One region of the Telluria sp. LT1R51-2 genome, then DNA from elsewhere that is predicted to be linked to it. Evidence: predicted binding sites of a transcription regulator. Region 1 holds the regulator's gene; the other holds the start of a gene.
What was found. The regulator sigma-54, encoded in region 1, starts transcription at its own class of promoters, with help from an activator protein. The targets are predictions, from matches to a motif close to TGGCANGNAANCTGCTTT.
Positions count from the first base shown of each region.

Region 1 (3,410 bases):
CAACCAGATGACCGGCCCGTTCATTTCGTACGACAACCGCAAGGAAGTCGTCGCCGTGCGCAATGACGTCAGTGGCGAGAGCAAGGTTGGCGGCGGGCGCGGTACGCTGATCCTGGCGCCCAAGCGCACGCCGGCCGGAGGCACGCAATGACGGCCTTGAACGATCGCAGCACGCTGGTCGTCAAGGGCCTGCAGAAAAGCTATGGCAAGCGCCTGGTCGTGCGTGACGTGTCGCTGGATGTCGAATGCGGCGAGGTGGTGGGTTTGCTGGGCCCGAACGGCGCCGGCAAGACCACCTCGTTCTACATGATCGTGGGCCTGGTGCCGTCGGATGCCGGCTCGATCAGCATCAACGGCACCGACATCACCAGGATGCCGATCCATCGCCGCGCGGTGCTCGGCCTGTCGTACCTGCCGCAGGAAGCGTCGGTGTTTCGCAAGCTGACGGTGGAAGAAAACATCCGCGCCGTGCTCGAACTGCAGAAGGTCGACGGCAAGTCGCTGACCAAGGCGCAGATCGGCGAGCGGCTCGACAACCTGCTGGCCGATCTGCAGATCGAAAAGCTGCGCGAGAACCCGGCGCTGTCGCTGTCGGGCGGCGAGCGACGCCGCGTGGAGATCGCACGCGCACTGGCCACCAATCCTCGCTTCGTGCTGCTCGATGAACCCTTTGCCGGTGTCGACCCGATCGCCGTGATCGAGATCCAGCGCATCGTGCGCTTCCTCAAGGAGCGCAAGATCGGCGTCCTGATCACCGACCACAATGTGCGCGAGACGCTCGGTATCTGCGACCGCGCCTACATCATCAATCAGGGCGCGGTGCTCGCATCCGGCCGACCCGACGATATCATCGCCGACGAGTCGGTGCGCCGCGTGTACCTTGGTGAACATTTCCGCATGTAAGCCATACTCAATTGATGAAACAGTCCCTTCAGCTCCGCACTTCGCAGCACCTGGCGCTCACGCCACAGCTGCAGCAATCGATCCGGTTGCTGCAGCTGTCGACGCTCGAACTGCACCAGGAGATCGAGCAGATACTGGGCGATAACCCGCTGCTCGAAAGGCTCGACGACCCGCTCGATCATTCGGTGCGCTTGCTGGCCGATGGCGCCATCAACAATGCGCCGGCACCGGGCGAGGCGCCGCCGGCGCCGGGCCAGCAGGCCGAAGGCGAGGGCAGTGCACCGGCCGAGGGCGAGGGTGCTGAAGGCGGCGCGGTCGATGGCGACCGGCCCGACAACGAGTGGAGCGAAAGCAGCGGCGCGTCGTCCGGGAGTAGCAGCAGCGACGACGAAGACGGCCGCCCGCAGCTGGAGGCATGCGCCATCACGCTGCGCGAACACCTGATGGAACAGGTGCGCGAAACGCTGCTGTCAACCCGTGACCGCGCACTGGCCGAACTGGTGATCGACGCGCTTGACGACAACGGCTACCTGGAAGAACCGCTCGACGACATCCACGCGCGCCTGCCCGAAGAACTCGACGTCGACCTGGACGAACTGCGCTGCGCGCTGGCGATGGTGCAGAGCATGGACCCGGTGGGCGTGGGCGCGCGCAGCGCGGCCGAATGTCTGGCGCTGCAGATCCGGCGCATGCCGGGCGTGCCGATGGTGACGCGCCGCATGGCACTGAAGATCGTCGAAGGCTACCTGACCTGGTTCGCACAGCGCGAATACAGCAAGCTGAAAAAAGCGCTCGATTGCGATGACGAAGACCTGCGCGAAGTGCAGGCCGTGGTCCGCCAGTGCAATCCGCATCCGGGCGCGGCGTTCGCATCGAACGTGTCGGATTACGTGGTGCCGGACGTGATCGTGCGGCGCGCCAAGAACGGCTGGGCGGTCACGCTGAACCAGGACGTCATGCCGCGCCTGCGCGTGAACAGCCTGTACGCCACGATGCTCAAGCAGGGCCGCAGCGAGAGCCAGATGGGTGCGCAGATGCAGGAGGCGAAGTGGCTCATCAAGAACATGCGCCAGCGTTTCGACACGATCCTGCGTGTGGCCGAAGCGATTGTCGAGCGCCAGCGCAACTTTTTCAGCCATGGCGCGGTTGCCATGCGGCCCCTTGTTTTGCGCGAGATAGCTGATACACTAGGTCTGCACGAGAGCACGATCTCTCGTGTCACAACCCAGAAATACATGCTGACCCCGCACGGCATGTTCGAGTTGAAGTATTTCTTCGGTAGCCACGTTGCCACCGAGGCGGGAGGCGAAGCATCCTCAACGGCAATCCGTGCGCTCATCGCACAATTGACAGGAGCAGAAGACCCTAAGAATCCATTATCCGACAGCAAGATCGCGGAAATGCTCGGGGAACAAGGCATGGTCATTGCGCGCAGGACGGTCGCAAAATACCGTGAAGCGCTCAAGATCCCCCCCGTCAGTCTCCGCAAAGCCTTGTAACAACGCCGCTCATACAGTCTGTGCCTTCAGCTCCTGTGTGGTGCAAGCGACGTGACATCTTCAAAGGAGTGTGTATGAACCTCACCATCAGTGGTCACCATCTCGAAGTAACCCCTGCCATCCGTGAATACGTTCAGAATAAGCTGGAACGCATTATTCGCCATTTCGATCAAGTCATAGATACCCACGTCTTCCTGGCCGTCGATAACCTCACCGAAAAAGAAAAAAGGCAAAAAGCTGAAATCAATGTCCAGGTGTCGGGCAAGACCCTGCACGTGGCGAGCGTCGCGCAAGACCTGTATGCCGCGATCGACATGTTGATGGATAAACTGGATCGACAAATTCTGAAGCACAAGCAGATGCTGAAAGACCATAACCGCACAGCGATCAAACGCCTGGACGTCGACGAAGCAGACGTCGCTGCCGCCTGATCGAGCGCAGGTCACCACCGCCAGGGGCGTCTTTTCGGGACGCCCTTTTTGCATCCCGCTGCCGGTAAAATACGTGTTTCCTTTCGATGGATCACGCCATGTCCGAACACGTCCTGACCCGCATCGCCAACCGCACCGGCATCATCACCCTCGACCGTCCCAAGGCGCTCAATTCGCTGTCGCTGGACATGGTGCGCGCACTGACCGCGATTCTGCTCGACTGGCAGCGTGACGCCGCCGTCGATGCGGTCGTGATCACCAGCAGCAGCGAAAAAGCACTGTGCGCGGGCGGCGATATCCGCTTCTTTCACGAGGTCGGCAACGCCTCGCCACAAGGCGGCAGCGCACTGCTCGAAGATTTCTTCACCGAAGAATACGCGCTGAACCACCTGATCCACTTTTATCCGAAACCGTACATCGCGCTGATGGATGGCGTGGTCATGGGCGGCGGCATGGGCATCGCGCAGGGCGGGCCCGATTGCGGCCTGCGCATCGTCACCGAGCGCACCAAGATGGCGATGCCCGAGGTGAATATCGGTTTGTTCCCCGATGTCGGCGGCAGCCATTTTTTGTCGCA
Region 1 covers NZ_JCASIM010000002.1:227,268-230,677, reverse strand. The annotation lists gene lptA (lipopolysaccharide transport periplasmic protein LptA) at 1-151, shown strand, start outside; gene lptB (LPS export ABC transporter ATP-binding protein) at 148-903, shown strand; gene AC56LH_RS19215 (RNA polymerase factor sigma-54) at 918-2,402, shown strand; gene hpf (ribosome hibernation-promoting factor, HPF/YfiA family) at 2,477-2,833, shown strand; gene AC56LH_RS19205 (enoyl-CoA hydratase/isomerase family protein) at 2,932-3,410, shown strand, end outside.

Region 2 (3,410 bases), on a different contig from region 1:
ACGACTATCGGCTGATCGCCGGTATGGCCCGGGCGGGATTTCTGCTGTCGCCACTGGTCGAAACGACCGCCGACTTTGCCGCTTTGTATGATGATGGGGTGAGCATCGGGGGCAAGCGCGTTGTGAACATCAGCTTGCACACCGCGCGCGGTTTTCAGTGGCTGTGGCAAGACGAGTTCGATATGCAATTAACGCCGGTGCCGTTGGTGAGGCGGGCCATCGCGCCATAAGCCGTATGGTCAGGCGGTCTTTTTGCCGTAGCAATGCGGGCACGACACCTCGTACACGTATTCCGGCGCCAGTTGCTGGCGCGGCGTAACCACGGCGCGGCAGACAAAACACTGTACCGTTTCGGTCGGCTGCAGTTGCGGATTGAGTGCGGTGCGGTAGTCGAACACAAAGCAGTCGCCGTTGTAATGGGCGCCGCCGACTTCCTCAAAGTATTTCAAGATGCCGCCGTCGAGCTGGTACACGCTGTCGTAGCCGATTTCCTTCATGTGGATGGCAGCTTTTTCGCAGCGGATGCCGCCGGTGCAGAAGGTGACCACGGTCTTGTCGGCGAAGTCTTCCTTGTGCGCGGCGATCACGTCCGGGAACTCGGTGAACTTGGTGATGCGGTAGTCGACCGTGTTGGTGAAGGTGCCGACATCGACCTCGAAATCATTGCGGGTCTCGACCATCACGACCGGCTTGCCGGCGTCGTCATGGCCCTGGTCGAGCCAGCGCTTGAGCGTGTGCGGGTCCACCGACGGCGCGCGGCCGAGCTCGGGTTTGATCAGGGGCATGCGCATGGTGATGATCTCGTTCTTGATCTTGACCAGCATGCGCTTGTGCGACTGTTCTTCGGAATAGCTGTATTTGACCTCGATGTCGGCAAAGCGCGGGTCGGCGCGCAGCCAGGCTAGGTAGGCGTCGATGTCGGCCGGAAGGCCCGACAGGAACATGTTGATGCCTTCCGGCGTGAGCAGGATGGTGCCGCGCAGCTTGCGCTCCTGGCAGACGGCCTGAAAACGCGGACGCATGGCCTCGGTATCATCGAAGGTGATGAATTTGTAGGCGGCGATATTGACGTAGCGGCCGGCGCCGGTCTGGACTTCAACGGCGTCCGTCGGGACGGGCGCCTGGTGGGGTGTGGTTTGCATGATTGCCAAGAAAATCGATGTCGTTCAGCCGGTATTATAAGCGTTCGGACGTGGGTCCAATCGCCGTGCCGGTCGGCGGCGCTGCAAGTGCCTGTGCGAGCGCGGCCGAGCCGCACAGCAGGCGGTCGACGGCCATGCCAGTACGGCAGCCGTTGCCGGCGCGACAGGCGACAGTACGACAATGGCGCAGCCGTTGGCTGAGCGCGCCGCGTCGGCTTCCGGCGTCGTGGCCAGCAGGTCGATCAGGGTGACGCCGTCCCACGTCATCGGGAACTGTACGGTGGCAGGCTTGCCGGGCGCGGGATAAAGCTGCGGGAATTCATCGTGGCGGAAAAATGCCAGCCTGGAAACCGGCGGCACGGGTAGGGGAACAGGGCATGATTATAGGTCAGCATCACCGTCTGCTGCCCTGTCGCCTTGTAGGTTGCGCTAAGGCATCAAAACAGATTAATTAACGGGAACAATGTTTATTTAAAGAATGAATTCGTGTCGATAATTTTTACACGAGCAATTTTGTTTTGTAAAATATTAACGTCAAGTCATTGATTAGTAAGAATAGTTTGCATGTGGCATAACAATTGCTTAAGTGTTATTCATTCCTTCCACCTAGAATGAGACACTTGATGATCCGCCCTATCGCTTTCCTTACCCTGGCTCTTGCCGCTGGTTTCGCTGCTGCAGCACCTGTTTCCACCGACGGTACCCTGATCAGCAACAAAAACGGAACGTTCACCACCAATTCGAATACGGCAGCGGTCTACACGCTGGCCGAAAGCCAGTCCGGCGCCATCGTGATCGATTTCAAGTTCTCGTACACGGGCACGGTCGACAACAACGATTATCTGGGCGTGTGGTTCGGCAACACCGGCAATGCCAAGGCCTACGAAGGCCCGAGCATCGGCTTCAAGGCCAATTGCGGCTCGCTCGACAGCGCCGTCAGCAGCTGCACCAATGACCTGTACATCCGTACCAGCGGCGTCGGCGGCGAGTTCCTTGCCGGCAGCGCTCTGGAAGCAGGCATGTCGTATCACGTGTTCGGCCATCTGTACAAGAGCGGCAAGAACGGCGATGCGTATGACAGCTTCGACGCATGGCTGAACCCGACCGAAAACGAAATGAGCAAGTTCCTCAACCCTGATGCGACGACCTATGGCAAGTCATCCCTGACGTCGTTCAACACGGTCGGCATTCGCACCAACACCATCGACAAGGGCCTGGCGGTCAGTGTCAACGAACTGAATGTGAACGAAGTTCCGGAGCCAGGCACCCTGGCGCTGATGGGCCTGGCACTGGCAGGCATGGGCAGCATCGTGCGCCGCAAGCGCGCCTGATTCTGCCTCGCCCGGTCGCACTTGCGGCCAGGGCAGGCATGACCTGAACAACCCCGCACGCATGCGCCTGCGGGGTTGTTTCTTTTTCGGTCAGCCATTTCCACGCGCTGATCGATGACCGGGGCAACGCCTGCAGCGCACCGGTCCGGCAAGGTAAAATACGGGGATGACTTCCCCGACCTTCACCCATCTGCGCATCCACTCCGAATACTCCATCGTCGACGGCCTGGTCCGTATTGACGAGCTGGTCAAGGCGGCGGTCAAGGATGGGCAGCCGGCGCTCGCCGTGACCGACCTGGCCAACACGTTTTGCCTGGTGCGCTTCTATAAAGAGGCGCGCGGCAAGGGCGTCAAGCCGATCGTCGGGGTCGATGCCTGGATTACCAACGACGACAACCGGGACAAGCCGCATCGTCTTTTGATTCTGGCTAAGAACCACACCGGCTATCTGCAGCTGTGCGACCTGCTGGCGCGCGCCTGGCTTACCAACCAGCACAAGGGCCGCGCCGAGCTGCGCGCCGAATGGCTCGAAGCGCTGGCCACGTCCACGTCCACGCTCAATCCCGGGCAGTCGCAGGCCAATGGCCTGATCGTGCTGTCGGGCGCGCACTTTGGCGACATCGGCCAGGCCATCGAGAACGGCGACATCGCCCGCGCCGAAGCCAATGCCGCGCGCTGGGCGCGCGTGTTCCCCGGCCACTTCTATATCGAGATCCAGCGCGCCGGCCAGCTCAATCAAGAGCAGCAGGTGCGCCACTCGGTGGCGCTGGCCGGGCGCCTCGGGCTACCGGTCGTGGCGACGCACCCGGTGCAGTTCCTCGACAAGGACGAATACATCGCCCACGAAGCGCGCGTCTGCATCGCCGAGGGCGAAATGCTGGCCAACGCCAAGCGCGTGCGCCGCTTCAACGAGAACATGTGCTTCAAGTCGCAGGCC
Region 2 covers NZ_JCASIM010000001.1:3,526,094-3,529,503, reverse strand. The annotation lists gene AC56LH_RS15540 (hypothetical protein) at 1-230, shown strand, start outside; gene AC56LH_RS15535 (sulfurtransferase) at 240-1,142, opposite strand; gene AC56LH_RS15530 (PEP-CTERM sorting domain-containing protein) at 1,766-2,473, shown strand; gene dnaE (DNA polymerase III subunit alpha) at 2,640-3,410, shown strand, end outside.
Region 2: a site for sigma-54 is predicted at 1,710-1,727, ahead of AC56LH_RS15530 (PEP-CTERM sorting domain-containing protein). Genes of this name have one in related genera too.